2 regions of the Roseibium sp. FZY0029 genome follow, and region 2 is predicted to be linked to the other one. Evidence: riboswitches for the same ligand, from Rfam matches in the RefSeq annotation. Region 2 holds a riboswitch; the other holds the start of a gene.
The links. Region 2 has a riboswitch for S-adenosylmethionine ahead of V1T76_RS02855 (hypothetical protein). Riboswitches for the same ligand answer to the same signal wherever they lie in the genome.
Positions count from the first base shown of each region.

Region 1: it holds a riboswitch for S-adenosylmethionine, as region 2 does, so the genes downstream of both, V1T76_RS01500 (O-succinylhomoserine sulfhydrylase) here and V1T76_RS02855 (hypothetical protein) in region 2, are expected to answer to the same signal.

Region 1 is NZ_JAZDVZ010000001.1:325,652-335,461, reverse strand. Features, by position in the region: gene V1T76_RS01540 (alpha/beta family hydrolase) at 1-543, opposite strand, end outside; gene V1T76_RS01535 (sterol desaturase family protein) at 659-1,504, shown strand; gene V1T76_RS01530 (transporter substrate-binding domain-containing protein) at 1,536-2,402, opposite strand; gene V1T76_RS01525 (Lrp/AsnC family transcriptional regulator) at 2,520-2,969, opposite strand; gene V1T76_RS29035 (DUF1127 domain-containing protein) at 3,120-3,326, shown strand; tRNA gene V1T76_RS01520 (tRNA-Gly) at 3,374-3,447, opposite strand; gene V1T76_RS01515 (ion transporter) at 3,617-4,417, shown strand; gene V1T76_RS01510 (IMPACT family protein) at 4,511-5,059, opposite strand; gene V1T76_RS01505 (2'-deoxycytidine 5'-triphosphate deaminase) at 5,066-6,202, opposite strand; SAM riboswitch at 6,341-6,420, shown strand; gene V1T76_RS01500 (O-succinylhomoserine sulfhydrylase) at 6,457-7,665, shown strand; gene V1T76_RS01495 (CDP-alcohol phosphatidyltransferase family protein) at 7,662-8,279, opposite strand; gene apaG (Co2+/Mg2+ efflux protein ApaG) at 8,490-8,891, shown strand; gene V1T76_RS01485 (hypothetical protein) at 8,904-9,308, opposite strand; gene V1T76_RS01480 (alpha/beta hydrolase family protein) at 9,418-9,810, opposite strand, start outside.
Region 2 is NZ_JAZDVZ010000001.1:611,347-621,156, reverse strand. Features, by position in the region: gene V1T76_RS02865 (hypothetical protein) at 1-1, shown strand, start outside; gene V1T76_RS02860 (acyl-CoA thioesterase) at 268-612, shown strand; gene V1T76_RS02855 (hypothetical protein) at 829-1,128, opposite strand; SAM-I-IV-variant riboswitch at 1,170-1,293, opposite strand; gene V1T76_RS02850 (YoaK family protein) at 1,378-2,079, shown strand; gene V1T76_RS02845 (ABC transporter ATP-binding protein) at 2,095-2,832, opposite strand; gene V1T76_RS02840 (ABC transporter permease) at 2,829-4,067, opposite strand; gene V1T76_RS02835 (efflux RND transporter periplasmic adaptor subunit) at 4,064-5,077, opposite strand; gene V1T76_RS02830 (SlyX family protein) at 5,223-5,435, opposite strand; gene V1T76_RS02825 (glutathione S-transferase N-terminal domain-containing protein) at 5,634-6,332, shown strand; gene V1T76_RS02820 (hypothetical protein) at 6,356-6,559, opposite strand; gene V1T76_RS02815 (YceI family protein) at 6,662-7,336, opposite strand; gene V1T76_RS02810 (isocitrate lyase/PEP mutase family protein) at 7,405-8,196, opposite strand; gene groL (chaperonin GroEL) at 8,415-9,810, opposite strand, start outside.

The DNA of each region.
Region 1 (9,810 bases), 290 kb from region 2:
GCCATCTTCGAGATAGGACAGGCTGACATGAGCGGGCAGGGTGACTTCGTCGAGTTCCGCCTTGGAGCCGAAAGGATCCCGGTCGCCCTGCAGCACCAGAACCGGCCGCTTGGCGTCCTGCAGCGGCAGGAGCCGCCACTCGGCCTCGGCCTTGCCGGTAGGGTGGAAGGGGTAGCCGAAACAGGCGACGCCCTTGACGCGCCCGGGCAGCGAGCCGCCGCCTGCCAGCATCGCGGCAACCCTGCCGCCCATCGATTTGCCGCCAATAAGCAGCGGGCCGTCGCTCTGGCCAAGGACAGACTGCAGGGCCGTCTGGAACTCGGCAATCAGCTTGTCGGCCCGTGGTGGCGGCTTTTTCGGGCCTCCGGTCCGGCGCCCGGCCATATAGGCAAATTCGAAGCGCGCCGCTGCAATGCCCTCGCGGGCGAGAGCCGCCGACAGCTTGTTCATGAAGGCAGAGTCCATGGCCGCTCCGGCCCCATGGGCCAGCAGCAGGGTTGCCACAGCGGGCGTTTCGGGGCGGGTCCAGAGAAAGTCGGTCATGATGATGTGATCTGTCGCAGCGGCAAGAAATGATATCAGGAGTATTGTTGTACCGCCCTATCGTGCCATCGGGACTGTGGCAAGCTGCATTAGTCAGGACGTTTCAAAAGACCCCATGTTTGACCAGATCGACATCAACCAGCTTCGCATGGCCTGTTTCGGCGGCATCTTCCTGATAATGGCGCTGCTGGAGGCTGGCTTGCCGCGGCGCCGCCTGAAAAGCAGCCGTCTGAAGCGCTGGCCGACCAACTGGGGCATTGTCCTGCTCGACGCGCTGCTGGTGCGGCTGATCTTTCCCATTGGTGGGGTCGGCCTGGCGCTGCTGGCGCAGGAAAAGGGCTGGGGCCTTTTTGCGCTTCTCGGATGGTCAGGTCTTCTGGCCGGTCTGATAACCTTCGTCGTGCTCGATCTGGCGGTGTGGTTCCAGCACCTGGTGTCCCACAAGGTTCCCCTGTTCTGGCGCATCCACCGGACGCATCATGCTGATAGCGAAGTCGATGCGACGACAGCGCTCAGGTTCCACCCGATTGAAATTCTGCTGTCTTTCCTCTGGAAAGGATTGGTCATCATCGCGCTCGGTGGTCCGGTCGAGGCAGTGCTGATCTTCGAGATCGTCCTCAACGGGTCTGCGGTGTTCAGCCATGCCAATGTCCGCTTGCCGCTTTGGTTGGACCGCCCCTTGCGTTTTCTGATCGTCACTCCGGATATGCATCGCATTCATCATTCGGTGCTGCCGCACGAGACAGATTCCAATTACGGGTTCTATCTTTCAGTGTGGGACCGTCTGTTCGGAACCTACGTGGAAGATCCCGAACAGGGGCATGAAACCATGGAAATCGGGCTCGGTGCCGCGCTCACACCACGAGCACACTCCTTCCCCTTCAGCCTGTGGATCCCGTTCCTGAAAAATCCGGACCGCTCCAGAAAGGCGGACGACGGCAAACCGTCAGCCAGGAGCTGATAGCATTCCTGACGGTCATGGCTGGAAGAGATCAGAAAAAGCTCATCGGGAAATAGCGCAGGTAAAGCTCGCGGTAGATGCCCTTCTGATGAAGCTGCCGCAAGGCGTAGGTGAGGGCGGCCGCCCGTTCCGGGTCATCCTGGCGCGTGGCAATGGCCATGCCTTCATCAAAGTAGCCAGGCTCCAGCCACGGGCCTCCGGCAAAGGCACAGCAGCCATCCGCAGCTTCGCTCGGCAGCCAGAAGGACAGGTTCAGGCCATCGCCGAACAGCGCGTCGGCTGACCCTCCCTTGACGGCCTCCCGGGTCGCCTCCGCGGTTTCCAGGCTGACAATCTCTGCCTCGGGAAAGAAGCGCTTGGCAAAGGCCTCGTAACGGGACCCGGCCTCGACAGCAATCCTCTTGCCGGAGAGTGCCTGTTCATTGAAATCGGCCGCGTTATACGCCCGAACCACGAACCGTGCCGGCAGCTTCAGGTAATCCTCGGTGAAGTTGAGACGGCGTGTGGCGGGAAGGCTGCGTGACAGGCCGGAGATGATTGCATCGCCTTCTTCCTCGTCCAGTGCAGGCAGAAGAACCTCGAAATCCTTGATGCGCAGGGCGCAGGAACTGCCCAGTTCCTGGCACAGTGCCCGGGCGAGATCGACGTTGAAACCGGTGAGCCGGCCATGCTGGTCGCGGAAGACGAAGGGCGGATATCCATCGGTTGCCAGAAACTGGATCTTGTCCGGAATGGAATTCGGCCGGTCATGGACGGCTTTGGGATCCCAGAAATTGGGAACGCGGACAGATGGCTCCTGGGCGGAGGCCGACAGGGGACCGAGCGTCACGGCGCCGAGCGCCAACAGCCCGGCAGCAAGACGGCCAATAGTGCGGAGAAGGGGTCGTGAACGTGGCACGCGGACGTCTCGTTCCATATCAAGTCATGGTCGGCATACGTGCCGGGAATCGCAACGACAGGATATCGCGAACCGGCAGCGCTTGTCAGCCCGCTCTTTGGTGTGCGCGGACTAGCATCAGGTCTGCAGTTCCGGATCATAGGACCGCAGGACGACGATTGTGTCGAAGCCCTTGATTTCGTCTTCATAGAAATGGGCTTCGGTGAAGGTCGCATAGGCTTCCATCGAAGCGCATTGCACCGTCAGGACCAGATCGGCCGGGCCGGTGACGTGATAGATCTTCTTCACTTCCCGTAGCTTCCTCAACTTCTGCAGCAACTTCGCCATGCGCTCGGGCTGTCCGCGCGACAGCGCCAGCATCACGAGCAAGGTAACGGAAGCGCCAGTTGCCTCTGGCGACAGAACGGCCACCTCCCGCTCAATCGCCCCCACTTCCCGAAGGCGCTGAATCCTGCGCAGGCAGGCAGCGGAAGACAGGCCGATTTTCTCCGACAGCTCCTTGCCGGTCTGGCGGGCATCGAGGCTGAGCAGGCGCAAAAGCTGATGATCGAAATCGTCCAGATCCATGAAAAAGGTCCTCTCAGGCATCGTCGTGCGACACATTATCGAAGAGTGTTAATTTTTGCGAACTAGTCGCTTTTAAGCGAGAAGTTTGCGCACCGCTCGCGGCGGCTTTTTCTAAACTTGTTCCTGTCTCGTTGGAAAGGCGCAAAAAAGATGTCCGATCGCCATGTAACACTGCACCTGACGCACGTCCGCAGGACAGGTCTGGGAGCCGCCGTCTTTCATTTCTTGCTGAAACGCCTGCGTCATCGACGCGATATGGCTCATCTGGCAGATTTGCCTGACTATTTGCTGGAGGACGTCGGACTCAGCCGCTCGGATATCCGAAAACACGCACAGATACGGAAAACTCTGCGCTGACAGAGGTAGGGAGCTGCTAAAAATTAGGGAGATAGGATGAAGAGGTTTGGAGCGGGTGAGGGGAATCGAACCCCCGTCTTAAGCTTGGGAAGCTTCTGCTCTACCATTGAGCTACACCCGCCGAACCTGATGAGCTTTCTGCGCCGACTTGCCCCACCTGTCAAGCAGGCTTCTTTGCGGGAGAGATGCTTTTCCAAAGAGCTGCGATCTTGCGCTGCGGCACTGAAATCGCCATGTTCCGGCCCGTGCATTGCGGCACGCACGAAAAGCCATCAAATCGGGGCACATCAATGCGAAATCAGGTCAGGGCGCTGGTCACCTCACGCAACTGGGAAGCCTGTATCATCGGCGTCATCGTTCTGAATGCGGTTACGCTGGGTCTGGAGACGAGCCCTGCCGTCATGGCGGAGGTCGGCGGGTTGCTGAGGCTCGTCGATCAGGTCATCCTGGGCATTTTCGTCATCGAGCTGATGTTGCGCCTCTATGCCCATGGCTTGAAATTCTTCAAGGATCCCTGGAGCCTGTTCGATTTCAGTATCGTCGCGATCTCGCTAATGCCGGCAACGGGCAACCTCTCCGTGCTGCGGTCGCTGCGTATCCTCAGAGCCTTGCGCCTCATTTCCGTCGTACCGTCCCTGCGCCGGGTTATCGGCGGACTGGTGGCCGCTCTGCCGGGTATGGGCTCGATCGTGGTGCTGATGGCGCTGGTCTTCTATGTCTTCGCCGTCATGGCCACCAAACTTTACGGGGAAGCGTTTCCCGAATGGTTTGGCACGCTCGGCGCATCGCTCTACACGCTGTTCCAGGTCATGACGCTGGAAAGCTGGTCCATGGGCATCGTGCGTCCGGTCATGGACGTCTACCCATATTCCTGGCTGTTCTTCGTGCCCTTCATCCTGTGCACGGCCTTCACGGTGCTGAACCTTTTCATCGGTATCATCGTCTCCGCAATGCAGGAGGAGCACGAGGCCGAAGCCGACGCCAACCGGCAGGCCATCCATGTCGACACTGGCCTCATTCTGGAAGAGGTGAGGGCGCTCCGCAACGAGGTCCGGCAGCTGCAGGCTGAGGTCGACAAGTCGCGCACGTAGGCGCGCGTTGGCCTGAAGCCGAGGCAAGCCCGGCAATGACGACTGGGGGAGTGGTCTCGTGGCTTCGAAAGAGCGGCGGGACGCAGTCGTTTTTTAAAGCTCCGCCAGAACCTCTTCCGGCCCCTCGACTGTCAGCGTCACACCGTCTTCGGTATAGTCACGGGTCATCACCGTCAGGCCGAGGCTCTCGATCCGCCGTTCCAGTTCCGATCCGGTCGCAAAATCGGCGCGGACTGTTTTTGAGAGGATCTTCTGAAACGGTACAAGGTGAGCATTGTTGATCGCATCCTGGGCAGCGCCGGAATAGGCCCGCGCAAGGCCGCCGCCGCCCAGCTTCGTGCCACCGAAATAGCGCACGATCAGAACGGCGACATTGATCAGGTCTGCCGCTTGCAGCACGCGAAGCGTCGGCATGCCGGAGGTGCCTGCCGGCTCGCCGTCGTCCTTGCCGCTTTCCTCAATCCGGTCGTCTTCCAGCAGTCGCCGGTGCGCCGTGACGATATGGTTGGCCTTCTTGTGTTCCTTGCGCAGTTCTTCCAGCCGCTGCTCGAACTGCTCTACCGGAACGAGATGCGCCAGGAAGCGGGACTTCCGGTCTTCCAGAAAGCCTTCGAACTCACGCGTGACGGTTTTCAGGGCCATCGGCGATCAGGCGGTTGCCTTGAAGTGTTTCGACAGCTTGAGCGCCTGGCCCTGGTAGTTGGAGCCGATACCTTCACCGTAAAGCGTCGCCGGGCGCTCTGCCATATGTTCATAGACCAGGCGGCCGATGGTCTGGCCATGTTCCACAATGAAGGGCACATCGTGCGAGCGGACTTCCAGAACCGCGCGCGAGCCGACACCGCCAGCTCCCGCATGGCCAAAACCCGGGTCGAAGAAGCCTGCATAATGGACGCGGAATTCGCCGACGAGCGGATCGAACGGCACCATTTCGGCGGCATAATCCGGCGGCACATGCACCGCTTCCTGGCTCACCAGAATATAGAAGGCGTCCGGATCGAGGATCAGTTCCGCCCGCTGGCGGCGATAAATCGGCTCCCAGAAATCCAGCACATCCTGCGCTCCCACGACATCCACATCAATCAGTCCGGAGTGATGCTTGGCGCGATATCCGATCAGGCTGTTCGGGCCGGTGCCTTCCAGATCGATGGAGAGCTGCACCCCATTGCCGATGCGCTCGTTGCCGCCGCTCATCAAGGTGTGGGCCTTATGGACTTCTTCCAGATCAGCATCGGGAATGAGCGACTGGCCGCGCCGGAAGCGGATCTGGCTGAGGCGGGAGCCTGAGCGCACGAGGATCGGGAAGGTCAGCGGCGAGATTTCCGCATAAAGCGGACCGGTGTAACCGGCGGGAATGGTGTCGAAGGCCAACCCGTTGTCGGTGATGACCCGGGTGAAGACGTCGAGGCGCCCGGTAGAGCTTTTCGGGTTGGCGGTCGCGGAAATATCGGGTGCCAGCGCGAGGCTTTCCTGCAGCGGCACGATGTAGACGCAGCCGGTTTCGAGAACCGCGCCTTCGCTCAGGTCAACGGTGTGCAGTTTCATCTGCTCAAGGCGCGCGGCCACCTGAATTTCCGGCCCCGGCAGGAAGCTAGCGCGCACCCGGTAGGCCTGCTGACCCAAGCGCAGGTCGAGGCTGGCAGGCTGGATCTGCCCGGTGACAGGCGGGGCGTCCGCTGAAATCTCTCCGGCGGCGAACATGGCCTGGATTACCCGTTCCGGCAGAATGCCGTTTGCTGTGAGAATTGCGCTTCCGTTCAAGGCCTGACCCGCTGTGACGTTCATGAAGATATTCCGCGTTTTGCTGGTCTATGGTCATTAAAGGATCGGGCCGCCCGCGCCAACAGGCATTCTGGCAGAAGCGGGCTTTTGAGCGCAAAGGACGCAAGACAATTGACCTGTGTCCGCTTTTCCCGTAGGACAAGCGCACTTCGTGGTGATTTGGGCCGGCCGGCTTGCAGCCACGTTAAACAAGTTGCTAAAAAGGCCGGAGGTGAGAACCCCGGTCTTGAGGCTGGGGTTTTTTGCGTTTGGAGCGAATGAAAGACATGACTGAGACCACCAAGACCGGAAACAAGAACTGGCGCCCTGCAACCACTCTGGTTCATGGCGGCACCATGCGGTCACCGTTTGGTGAGACCTCTGAGACCATCTACCTGACCCAGGGCTTCACCTACAGCGGTGCTGAAGCTGCCGAGGCCAGGTTCAATGGCGAGGATCCGGGTTATGTCTACTCCCGCTATGCCAACCCCACCGTTACGATGTTCGAGGACCGCATCAAGGCGCTGGAAGGGGCCGAGGCCGCCCGGGCAACAGCCAGCGGCATGGCGGCTGTCAATCTGGCGCTGATGGCCTCCGTCAAGGCCGGCGATCATGTGATCGCCGCCAAGGCGCTGTTCGGCTCCTGCCGTTATATCTGTGAAACCCTGCTGCCGCGATTTGGCGTAGAAAGCACGCTGGTCGACGGAACCGACATCGAGCAGTGGAAGGCAGCGGTTCGCCCGAACACCAAGGCACTGTTCCTGGAAAGCCCGACCAACCCGACGCTGGAAGTGATCGACATCGAGGCCGTGGCGCAGATCGCGAAGGAAGCCGGAGCCCGGCTGATCGTTGACAACGTCTTTGCAACACCGCTCTACCAGTCGCCACTTCAACTCGGTGCCGACGTAGTCGTCTATTCGGCCACCAAGCATATCGACGGTCAGGGCCGCTGCCTTGGCGGGGTGATCCTGTCGGACGAAGAGTGGATCAACGACGAAGTCATGCCCTTCATCAAGCACACCGGTCCGCACATGAGCCCCTTCAGTGCCTGGGTGCTGCTGAAAGGCCTCGAAACGCTGCCGCTGCGCGTTGCGCGCCAGACGGAAACGGCGGGCAGGATTGCCGACTACCTGGCAGGTCAGTCCAAGGTGACGCGGTTGATTTACCCGGGCCGGGACGATCATCCGCAGGCCGATGTCGCCAAACGCCAGATGCGCGGTGGGTCCACGATGCTGGCGCTGGAAATCGAAGGTGGCAAGGAAGCGGCGTTCCGCTTCACCAATGCGCTGGATATCATCAAGATCTCCAACAACCTGGGCGACGCCAAGAGCCTGATCACCCATCCGGCAACGACCACACACCAGTCGATCGGCGAGGAAGCCCGCGCGGAACTCGGTATCACCGACGGTATCCTGCGGCTATCAATCGGTCTGGAAGATCCTCAGGATCTGCTGGAAGACATCGAAAAGGCGCTCCAGGCGATCTAACGGCCTGTCTGCCGCAGCGCCCGGACGCCAATGAGCACCCGGGCGGCTGCCGACACAAAGCATATCGCGGCAAATACAGAGGCCAGCAGCGGAAACCAGCCGGGCATCAGTGCCATCAGCAGAAACAGCGCGATGGTTTCCGCCCCCTCGGCAAGGCCTCCGACGTAATAGAGCGATTTCGCCCCCTGGGCGTTGGTGGTCAGCTTGTTTTTCTCGGCCATGATGGCAAAGGCCAGAAAGGCTGAGCCGTTCGCGTAGAAGCTGGCGAGCAGAGCCGCAGCCGCCAGTGCATTGCTGGCTGGGTCCTGTATGGCGAAGGCCAGGGGGATGGCGCTGTAGAAGAAGAAATCGAGCGTGATGTCGAGATAGCCGCCAAGGTCCGTTTTGGTGGTCGCCCTGGCCAGGGCACCATCGAGGCCGTCGGCAAAGCGGTTTAGCGCGATCAGGAAAAAACCGATCAGCGTATGGCCTGTGGCGATGGCAACGGCTGCCGCCATGCCTATGGCGAAACCTGCAAGGGTCACGCTATTGGCCTTCAGACCCGTGCCGGCAAGGGACTGGCCCAGCCGGTTCAGTGGCGGGTCGATCAACGGGCGCAGACGGGCATCGAACATCAAAAGGTCACTGTGTTTGGACAGACAGATCGTGTTCTTGCAAAATCCAGCCTCAAATCTCAAGCAATTCCAGCCTCAGATGTCACAACCCTCTTTCACGCTTGCGTCATTCGCCCTATAAGCGCGTCCTGAATGAGCGGGTGCCTCCCGTGGAACTCACTTCGAACCGGTCTATTTCAAGGTTCGCAGGTCTGGAATTAAGGAAAAGTCGTGTCTGGCAGTTACACCGCCATCACCCAAGGGATCGAAGTCTCCGTCGAGCCGTTTTATCTGGACGATGAATCACGTCCGGAAGAGAGCGAGTATATCTGGGCGTATATGGTGGAGATCCACAACGGTGGCAGCGAACCGGTGCAACTGAAGACTCGGTACTGGCAGATCACCGACGCTCTGGGACGTCAGGAAGAAGTTAGCGGTGAGGGGGTCGTCGGCGAACAGCCGGTGATAGAGCCAGGAGAGACCTACGAGTATTCGTCTCACTGCCCGCTTTCGACCGACAGCGGCATCATGGCCGGATCCTATTCGATGGAACGCCCGGACGGCTCCATGTTCGATGTTGTCATTCCGGCGTTCTCGCTGGACCTGCCGGACGCGATCCATAGCCTCAATTAAGGCCTTTGCCGGTCAGATGCTGGCAAGGCCACCGGCGAAGCCAAGCAGCAGCCACAAGATCCACTTGCGGCGGTTGAAGGCCGTCAGCAGCGCGACAGCAAGAATTCCGAATACAAGGTAGATGATGTGTCCGGCAAAGCCGGTGCCGAGCACCCAGGCAAAAAGGTCCGGGTCGCGGTTCTTGGCCAGATGAAAGTGGTCTTCGGCGAACGTCACCAGCGCGTCCGCTGCCAGACCGCAGACAAAACCCGCGAAGGCGATCATCATCCGCGTGCCCCAATTGGCCTGCTTCGGCGCGGTGCGCACCTGCACGTAGCGGACAGCATAGGGTGCGGGCCGTTGCGAGCGAAGCCTCTGGCGCCGCCGCCTCAGCGGATAGCGCACGCTCGTCCGCTCTCCGATTGCCTGATTGCTCATGTCCCCGTCTCCGCACTGAAGGACCTTTAGGCCCCGGCAGCCCACAAGCGTGCTGTCCCCGCATCGGTGATAAGGTGCGGCGGATTGAAGGACCGGAAACAAAAAGACTTCAATTTGAACGATCAGACGAAGTTGGCCGGGCATATGCCGACGCCGCCTGCGCGTTGATCCAGGCGGTTATGGTGTCCAGCGCACCAGGTGCGTAGGCACGGCGTCCCAGAACCGTGAACAGGGCCTTTGACCACTCTGGCATTTGCCCTTCAAGCTGATAGTTGAACGCATCTGCCCTCAACAGCGCATGCGTTGCTCCTGGAAAGATCACGAAACGGTTGGCCGGGTTGCGATCCTTCAGGATCTTTCGATAGACGCCGGAATTGAAATCGGGATCCACGTTCAGATCTTCTTCGCCGTGCACGGTCAGGACTGGGGCGGAAATGCGGGCAAGGGCTGCGGTCGAGTCGGCTGCTGCATTCCGGAGTGCGAATTCGAAGCGGTCTTCCGG
Region 2 (9,810 bases):
GAAGGTCACGGAAATGAATATCTCCAATCTGCTCCATCGCGGCTTGCCGATTCTGCTGATCTGGGTCGCTGCCCCCATGCCGCTCTGGATCATGGTGATCCTGATGTTTGTTCTGCGATAACCGGTCTTTTTCTTCGTTCAACCGGATAGTCTCCTGTTCAACCACTTCTATTCTTGAAGTCTATGACCTAGTCTTCTTGCAGGAATCAGCAGAGGGGCTCAGGCGTGTACGACGAAAAGCCGACAGGTGATCTGACACTACGCACGATGGCAATGCCGGCCGATACCAATGCTTCGGGAGATATTTTCGGGGGCTGGGTGTTGTCGCAGATGGATCTGGCAGGCGGTATAGCTGCCGGTCAGCGCGCCGAGGGACGTGTCGTGACCATCGCGGTCGACAAGATGAAATTCATCCGGCCTGTCCACGTGGGCGACGTGCTGTGCGTTTATGCCGAAGTCATCCGCGTTGGCAACTCGTCCATGGAAATCAAGCTGGAATCCTGGGCCCTGCGCCATCGCTATGGCCACCGCGAAAAGGTGACCGAAGCGGTGTTCACCATGGTGGCCGTCGATGATGGTGGCAAGCCGCGCCCAGTCCCCAAGCGGGACTGAGCGCCGCGATCTCACCCGGCTTGGCTCTCAAAAAACATCATCCTGAGGAAGCGCGTCAGCGCTGTCTCGAAGGATGGACGGCATACTGATGAGCAAGCGGCCCATCCTTCGAGACAGGCTTTCGGCCTTCCCCAGGATGAGGCGAGTTGTTGCAGCACACCTGTATCAACGAAATAGGCACAGTGCAGACGTTGTGCACCACACGGGGCACCCCCGTCAGTGCCTGACCGTGCCGTGCCGGTTGAGAATATCGGCAAAGAGGTCTTCATCGACAGCGCAGGTGCAGCCGTTTGCCCACAGTTGAAGCAGGGTTTTCAGGCGCTCGGCACGGGCTGCCGGCGTGAGCGGCGCCTTGTGCCGCGGCAGGCCGCCCAGAATGCGCAGGGATTTGATCCGCGCCAGCACGCAGTCTTCAGCGGCCTGGCACCAGACATCCGTTCCGGCGAGCTGGGAGCCCGCCAACACATGGTTCTCGATCAGATCTGCCGCTCGTCCGGCAAAAGGGTCCTGAGACAATAAATCCTCCATCGGTTGCCCGAGGAGGACTGGCGCATGCAAATTAACCGCTTCGTTGCCGGAAAACCTCGGTAGAGGGTCTGACCGGCCGCATCCCTGTTGCGGAAACCACCTTGCCCGGACGGCAGGTTGGCGAGGGCGCCAGCCCTTCTCTTGATGATGGCGGGCTTATGCCATGTCCATTCCGGCTTGGCAAGACCATCAGTGCATGGCACATCTTCCTGGAAAGACTAGCTCGGGAGCAGGTAGTTGGACCGATCCATTTTGCATCACAGCCGGCCGATAGTGCCGGTTCTGCTCGCCTTTTGCGCCTGCTTCATTGATGTAATCTGCATCCTTGGACTGTTTCACACGTTCACGGCCTTCATCACCGGCACGCTTGTCGTTTTGTGTACGGAAATGTTTCATCAGGCAGACAACGCGGCGCTGAAAGTGTTCGTGCTCGTGGTCTTCTTTGCCTCAACGCTCTTCTGGTTCGCTACCGTCACGCGGCTGGTCCAGAAAAACAGGATTGCCGTCCGGCATCTGTTCGCGCTTGAAGCGATCCTCGTGGCTGTCTTCATGCTTGTCGCAGGACTTGGCGATCCGGCTGCAGGAGGCGCTTTGTCCGCCGTCACCCTGACGGCAGTCGGCTTTTCGACCGTTGCCATGTCACTGCAGAATGTCATCATGCTGACGCTGCTGAACAGGCATGTTCCCACAACCGTCATGACAGGCAACACGCTGAAGCTCGTGCTCGGCATTGCCGATTACTTCACGCACCCCGAAACCCGTCCTGGCAGCCGCATGCTGATCCGTCACCAGGCGCTGGTGCTGTCGGCCTTCGCCGCCGGGGGGCTTCTGGCCAGTTTCCTGATGACGATCCTCGGCTTCTGGGCGCTTGCGATACCGGTAGCCCTGCTGATGCTGCTTGCGGTGGTTCAGCCCGCACACGAGTTGCAGGCTGCCTGACCCCGATATCCCGCCTCACTCCTGGCGGAGCCTGTCGTAATCGACGCGGCCATCAACCAGATGGATCCGCCGGTCCATCCGGTCGGCGAGCTCAAGATCGTGGGTGACGGCGACGACGGTGGTCCGTTCGCTCTTCACGATGTCTTGAAGGCTTTCAAACACCTGCTCGGTCGACACGCTGTCGAGACTTCCGGTCGGTTCGTCCGCCAGGATCAGCGCGGGCGAATTGGCAAGCGCACGGGCAACGGCCACCCGCTGGCGCTGGCCCCCGGAAAGCTGTTCCGGACGGCGGTGCAGAAAGTCACCCAAACCAAGTGCCGCCAGAAGCTGGGTCGCATGGTCGAGCTGCGCCCTGGGGCTGCGTTTGCCGAGCCGCTGCATCGGGATCATCACGTTTTCCAGTGCGGTAAACTCGGGCAGCAGAAAGTGAAACTGGAAAACGAAACCGAGCTTTTCCAGGCGGAGATGCGCCATTTCGGCGGACGTCAGCGCATGGGTGGGAAGGCCGTCTATCCGGACTTCGCCTGAAGTTGGCCGGTCCAGAAGGCCAAGCAGATACAATAGCGAGGATTTGCCGGACCCGGACGGGCCGGTTATTGCCACAAATTCCGCGTCCCCCACCTGAAAGCTGACATCCTGCACCAGCGTCACCGGCACGATGGCCGGCAGGATGCGGGTGAGGTTGCTGGCCTCCAGCAGGACACGGCCCGGGGCCGTTTGTTGGTCAGGGGAAGGATCACGGGCAGGGGTCATGTTGCCCCGCGGATGATGTCGACAGGATTGAGCCGGGCCGCTTTCCGGGCTGGAATATATCCGGCAATCCCGGAGGAAAACAGCGCCAGCAGGCAGGCAATGATGTAGTGGAGGGTGGAGAAATAGATCGGCAGGTGGGTCATCTCCACGTCCTGGGTGAACTCGAATTTGACCGACGCAAGATAACTCGACAGGCCGAACCCGAGCGCCGAGCCTGCGAGCGCTCCCAGGATCCCGATCACCAGTCCCTCAAGCACGAAGATCTGCTGAATGTCGCCCTCCGGAAATCCGAGCGATTTCAGGATCGCGATGTCGCGCGCCTTTTCGTGCACGATCGTCGAAACGATGTTGAAGATGCCGAAGCCGGCAACGACCAGAATGGCCCCGACGACCGTATACATGATCACGTTGCGCACAAAGAAGGCCTCCATCAGCCCCTCGTTGGCCTCCTCCCAGGAGACCGCCTTGTAGCCGAGCTGTCGCTCAGCCCGTGCGGCAACCTCATTGGCTTCGCCGATGGCATTGAGATGGATGGCAATCGAATTGATGACATCGGACTTTTCCAGAAGGATCTGCACCGCCTTCAGTGGCGCATAAGCAAGGCCTTCGTCGCTGGTGGTGATGCCGCTGTGAAACAGACCGACGATCTTGAAGCGCTTGGCGACACTGTTTGCAGAAGTCAGGGTCACGGTATCGCCCAGCTCCGCCCCCAGCCTTTCTGCGGCCTTGTCACCGATTACGAGGCCGTTGGATGTCGTGTCCAGATCTTCGAAAGCGCCCTGGCGCATATCCTCGCCGATCTTGGAAACGGTCAGTTCGCGCTTTGGCTCCACGCCGACCAGCGTCATACCGATATCCTGACCGGCATAGCGCAACACCGCCTGGCCGCTCAGACGCTGCGCCATCGAGCCGTTCACCCAGTCGCGCAACGAGGCAAGCGCTTCGGTCGGGTTGCGGATGCCGCGAAGGTCTTCCTTCGGTCTGAGGCCATGATAGGTGACGGCGTCGTAGACGGCGCTGGCCGGCTGTTCCGCCGGTGCGCGCTGCTCGTCAAGGATCTCCACATGGGGAATGGCATCGATCAGCGTTGCCGTGAAATCCCGTTGAGACCCCTCCATGAGGCTGGCCATCGCCACCGAAAACCCGACGCCGAGCGCAACACCCAGCGTCGAGACGATGGTTTGGCGCAAGCGGTTGCGAATGTGGGTGGAGGCGATGCGCAGGAGAAGCATTATCTTGCGTCTCCGGACACCGGTCTGACCTTCTGTCCTTCCGCAAGATCCGGGTTGTAGGGAAAGACGACTCGTGTGTTTGCGCTGAGGCCTTGCAGCACTTCCGTGGCGCGTGTGCCTGTTATCCCGGTTTCGACCTCCAGCGGAACGACCTTGTTGTCATCATCCAGCGTCAGCAGTTTTGAACCGTCGAAAGCCGCGGCAGGCAGCAGCATGGCGTCCTCCTTTTCGGAGGTAACGATGTTGATTTCGGCAGTCATGCCGATGCGCAGCGGTGTGTCTTCCGGCAGATCGAGATAGACGCGGTAGTTCTTCAGCACAGGGTCGCCCTTTGGCGTGATGCTGGCAACTTCGGCCGTCAGTTTCTTGTCCGGAAAGGCGTCCGCGCGGATCAGCGCCTTGTGGCCCTTGGCCACCTTGGGAATGTCTTCCTCGTTGACTTCCGCCACCAGTTGAAGGGGAGAGGGCTGTCCGATCCAGAACAGGATTTCGCCTGGCTCGGCAACTTCCCCCACCGACCCGTCCGCCCTGAGCACCATGCCGTCCATGGGGGCTACGATGACATAGTCGCGCAGCCGCTCCTTCTGGGCCGCAGTGGTGGCGTTGATACGGATCAGCTCGTTCTGGGCCTTGTCGTAAACCTGCTGGCTGACGACCCGCCGCTCGAGCAGTTGCAGGGCACGTTCCTTGTCGGACTGCGCCAGCTCCTGACGTGCCTCCAGTTCCGCGAGCGTCGCACGGGCATCGCCGCTGTCGAGCTCCGCCAGTTGGTCGCCTTTCTTGACCTGCTCGCCCTCGCAGCCGCACAGCGAAACGATGCGCTCGCGAATGATGCTTGTGACCTTCGCCCACCGCACCGGCTCCACAACGGCGGTGGCATAGACCACTTCCGCCGCCCGTCCTGTCGTCGGCATCACCGTCTGGACTTCAGGCGGTTTCTTGAGCCACCAGATCGTACCGGTGGCAGCCGCCGCAATCAGCAGCAGAAATATCAATAGTTTCAAAAAGCGCATGGCACACCCTTGCCGGACCTGCCGACACAATAACGTCTAGGACAGGCGATGCCATGGCCTGAATCAAATGAGGGTGCGCGCGCTGCAAGGCTTGACGGATGGAGGGGACGTCAAACTTCCGGTCACGGAAAGGGCCGCGAAGGGATCAGTAATGTGGCGGTTTTTCGATCTGATGACCGGGCAAAACGTTTTCCATCAGTTCGGTGACCTGATCCGTCATATTGGTGACGAGCCGGTTCAGCCGGTCGAGTTGGCGTCCCTGATCGAAAACGACGGTGTTGAGTTCGTCGATGGTATTGAGCGCATGGGCAAGATCGATTTCAAGCTTCTCGATCCGGGCTTCCTTGTCGTCCGCCATGGGCGTCTCCTGCGTCTTCTTGGGGCAACCGGTCTTCTGTCGCGCGCCCGGTGTCTGTCGAGGCAGGTATATTGCGGTAACGGCAAAACACCAACTGTCATCATCAGTTGACTGCTTGTTTTAAACGGTTGGAGCTGCCCTATATCGAGGCGTACTCCAGACAGGGGCTGGCACCTGAAAATGACTCAAGAGGGCTATGTGACTGACCTGAACGACTTCGAGATCTCCCGCAAATGGCCGGCAAAACATGCTGACCGCATTCAGCTCTATTCATTGCCAACGCCCAACGGCATCAAGGTGTCGGCCATGCTGGAAGAGACGGGCCTGCCGTATGAACCGCATCTGGTCGATTTCGGCAGCCAAGATCAGTTGAGCCCGGAGTTTCTGTCGCTCAATCCGAACAACAAGATCCCCGCGATCATCGATCCGCTCGGCCCTGGCGGCAAGCCGCTTCCATTATGGGAATCCGGAGCGATCCTGGTTTATCTGGCAGAAAAGTCCGGCAAGTTCCTGCCGCCGGATCCGGCAAGGCGCGCTGAAACGCTTCAATGGCTGATGTGGCAGATGGGCGGGCTTGGACCTATGGCGGGACAGCTCGGCTTCTTTCACAAGTTTGCCGGCCGTGAGTACGAGGACCGCCGCCCGTTCGAACGCTACCGCGATGAAACCAAACGACTGCTCGGCGTCCTTAACCGGCAGCTTGAGGGGCGTGAGTTCATTATCGGGAGCGAATACACGATTGCCGACATGGCCTGCTGGCCCTGGGCGCGCAACATCAATGGATTTTACGAGGCCGGCGAGGTGACGGACTTCGCATCCTTTGAGAATGTCGTTCGCTGGGTAGACGCTTGCATGAGCCGCCCTGCGAGCCGGAAGGCAGTCGACATTCCTTCCTGACGCCAGGGGCCGGGTTTCACCCATCAGGCCAGAAAGACAACCGAGGTGAGCAGTGCCAGGAGCAGAACGATCACCGCTGCGACGCGCCAGATGGTGCCGTATTTGGAGCGTGGTGGTACCTGGGATTCAAGCTCCTGGTCAGTCTGAGCATCCTGAGCGATCGTCCTGTTGAGCGCGTCAACATTCTCAATACGATCTGAAGCTGCCTGTCTTTCTTCCTGAGCCATCAGTGTCTCCCGTGTTTCCATTAATGAGGAAAACGGGCGGAGAGAGCTTAGGTTCCGAAACCAGTGCCGACGGTCGCGGAGCAGGCGCGTATTCCGTAGCGGCTACCGCGTATCAGCATCTTTCAGCGGCGGGCCGTTGAACTCAGCTTCGATAACGAACTCGTCCTCATCGCCCACGCCAAGGTTGCTGCCTTCAGGCGGCAGCCCGTAGGACATGCCGAAATCCGACCGCCTCAGCGTACCGGTTGCCGAAAACCCGATCCGCGCCTGGGGATCATAAACGGCCAGTCCCGTATAACCGCCGTTGAAACGCACGTTGAGCTCGACCGGCCTGGTCTTCCCCCTGAACGTCAGATCCCCTGAGACAACGGCGGTGTCAGCGCCTGTCAGTTCTATGCCGGTCGAACGATAGGTGATCGTCGGGTGGTCTCCCGCATTCAACCAGTCCGGCCCGAGCAGCATGTTACGAAACCCGTCTTGTGGGGGCGCGGTAAGGTGCAAAGACGCGGTGCTGATGTCGACGTTCACGCTGGCTTTCGCCGGGTCGGCCGGATCTATTTGCAGGGTGGCATCGAAATCGGCAAAGGACGCGCTGTAGAATGAAAACCCGAGGTGATCTGCCCTGAAAACGAGCGTGGAATGGTATTTGTCGAGCTTGTAGCTGCCCGCTGGCAGGTCCGCTGCGGGGCTCTCCGCATGCGCAGCAAGCGATGACAGAAGCATCGCAGCGCCAACGCAAAACGCGGAGAGAAGTCGGCGTTCTGGTGACCGCGGCATGGTGGATCCTCTGTCGCTCTTTTTGACTGGAACGCCGATGAGTTACTGGTTGAGTTCCGGGGCCGATCCTACCGAATCCTTGACCAGGAAGGTGCCCGATCAAGGCTGGTAAAATCTCCCGCGGCGATGGTTTGACCCAGAGTATTGATCGCGCCAAGGGCGGCACGGGTAAATGAACCGCCTAGGCTGATCCGGCGCACGCCTGCATCGGCAAGCTGATCACGGGAAAGGCCCGTCGCGCCCTGTCCGATGACATGGTTCACCGGAACCGGTACTGACGCACACACCGTCCGTACGGCTTCAAGATCAGGCAAGCCCGGGGCATAGACGACGTCCGCACCAGCTTCTGCAAAGGCGGACAAACGCCGAAGAACTTCATCGAGATCATAGGCCCCCTTGCCAAGACCATCGGCGCGAGCCGTCAGGACGATCCCGGTTTTCCGCGCTTCCCCAACTGCGGCCTGAACCCGCTCGAGAGCTTCAGAGAAAGGCCTTATCCGACCGGGAATTGAAGTGTCCCGGTCCTCTATCGAGATGCCGGCAAGCCCGGCGCTGGCGGCAAGTGCGACGGTCTCGGCCACACCTTCCGGTGTATCTGCAAAACAGTCTTCGCCGTCCAGCGTGACAGGAAGACCGGTCGCTTCGGATAGTTCCGCCGCGTGTTCGATCGCTTCCTGCCTTGAAATTTGTCGGGAACTGTCGCGCCGACCGGTCGTGAAGGCATAGCCAGAGGACGTGCTCGCCAGAGCTTTGAAGCCGCAGTGTGCCAACAGCCTGGCAGAAACGACATCCCACGGGTTGGGCACGATAAAGCACCCGGTCTCGTGCAGTTCTCGAAAGACATCGGCTGGTATGGACATTTGAAGGACTTGCGAAGAGTGGGGCTTTCTGATGCCGATATGAAAACACGACGGTAGCAGGAAGAGCAAGCGCTTGCGAGAGTTGAGCTGCTGGTCCTTACCTCAAAGCTCGTGTCGCCCCCTTGCCGCAACGCTGCACAAACATGAGATGGGGGGCGGCAAACAAAAAGGGCGGTCCGAAGACCGCCCTTTCGTCAAGCTGTTTAGCTTTGGGCTTCTTAGAAGCCCATGCCGCCCATACCGCCCATGTCGCCGCCCGGCATTGCCGGAGCGTCTTTTTTCGGCAGTTCAGCAACCATGGCTTCGGTGGTGATCAGCAGACCAGCGACGGAAGCTGCGTCCTGCAGAGCAGTACGGACAACCTTGGTCGGGTCGATGATGCCAGCTTCGATCATGTTGACGAACTGTTCGGTCTGAGCGTTGAAGCCGAAGGACGGATCGTCGTTTTCCTGGATCTTGCCAACAACGATGGAGCCTTCGACACCAGCGTTTTCAGCGATCTGACGGATCGGAGCTTCCAGAGCGCGCAGGACGATCTTGATACCGGCAGAGATGTCTGCGTTGTCAGACTTCAGGCCTTCAACAGCCTTCTTGGCACGCAGCAGAGCGGTACCGCCACCCGGGACGATGCCTTCTTCAACGGCAGCGCGGGTTGCGTTCAGAGCGTCGTCGACGCGGTCTTTTTTCTCTTTCACTTCGATTTCGGTCGCACCGCCAACGCGGATCACGGCAACGCCGCCTGCGAGCTTGGCAAGACGCTCCTGGAGCTTCTCACGGTCGTAATCGGAAGTGGTTTCTTCGATCTGAGCCTTGATCTGGGAAACGCGGCCGTTGATGTCGTCCTTGGAACCAGCACCGTCAACGATGGTGGTGTTTTCCTTGGTGATGGACACCTTCTCGGCGGTGCCGAGCATGTCGAGCGTCACGTTCTCAAGCTTGATGCCGAGATCTTCGGAGATCACGGTACCGCCGGTCAGGATCGCGATGTCTTCCAGCATGGCCTTGCGGCGGTCGCCGAAGCCCGGAGCCTTCACAGCAGCAATCTTCAGGCCGCCACGCAGCTTGTTGACGACGAGGGTAGCCAGAGCTTCGCCTTCTACGTCTTCAGCAATGATCAGCAGCGGACGGGAAGACTGAACAACAGCTTCCAGGATCGGCAGCATGGCCTGCAGGTTGGAGAGCTTCTTCTCGTGCAGCAGGATGTACGGCTTTTCCAGGTCAGCCATCATCTTGTCAGCGTTGGTGACGAAGTAAGGAGACAGGTAGCCGCGGTCGAACTGCATGCCTTCAACGACTTCGAGTTCCGTTTCGAGGGACTTTGCTTCCTCGACGGTGATCACGCCTTCGTTGCCGACTTTCTGCATGGCTTCGGCAATGTCCTTGCCGACCTGCTCGTCGCCGTTAGCGGAGATCGTGCCGACCTGTGCCACTTCAGCGGAAGTGGTGATGGTCTTGGAAGCAGCGGTCAGAGCCTTGACGGCTTCAGCAGCAGCGAGATCAACGCCGCGCTTCAGGTCCATCGGGTTCATGCCGGCTGCAACAGCCTTGGCGCCTTCCTTGACGATGGCCTGGGCCAGAACGGTTGCGGTGGTGGTACCGTCGCCAGCGATGTCG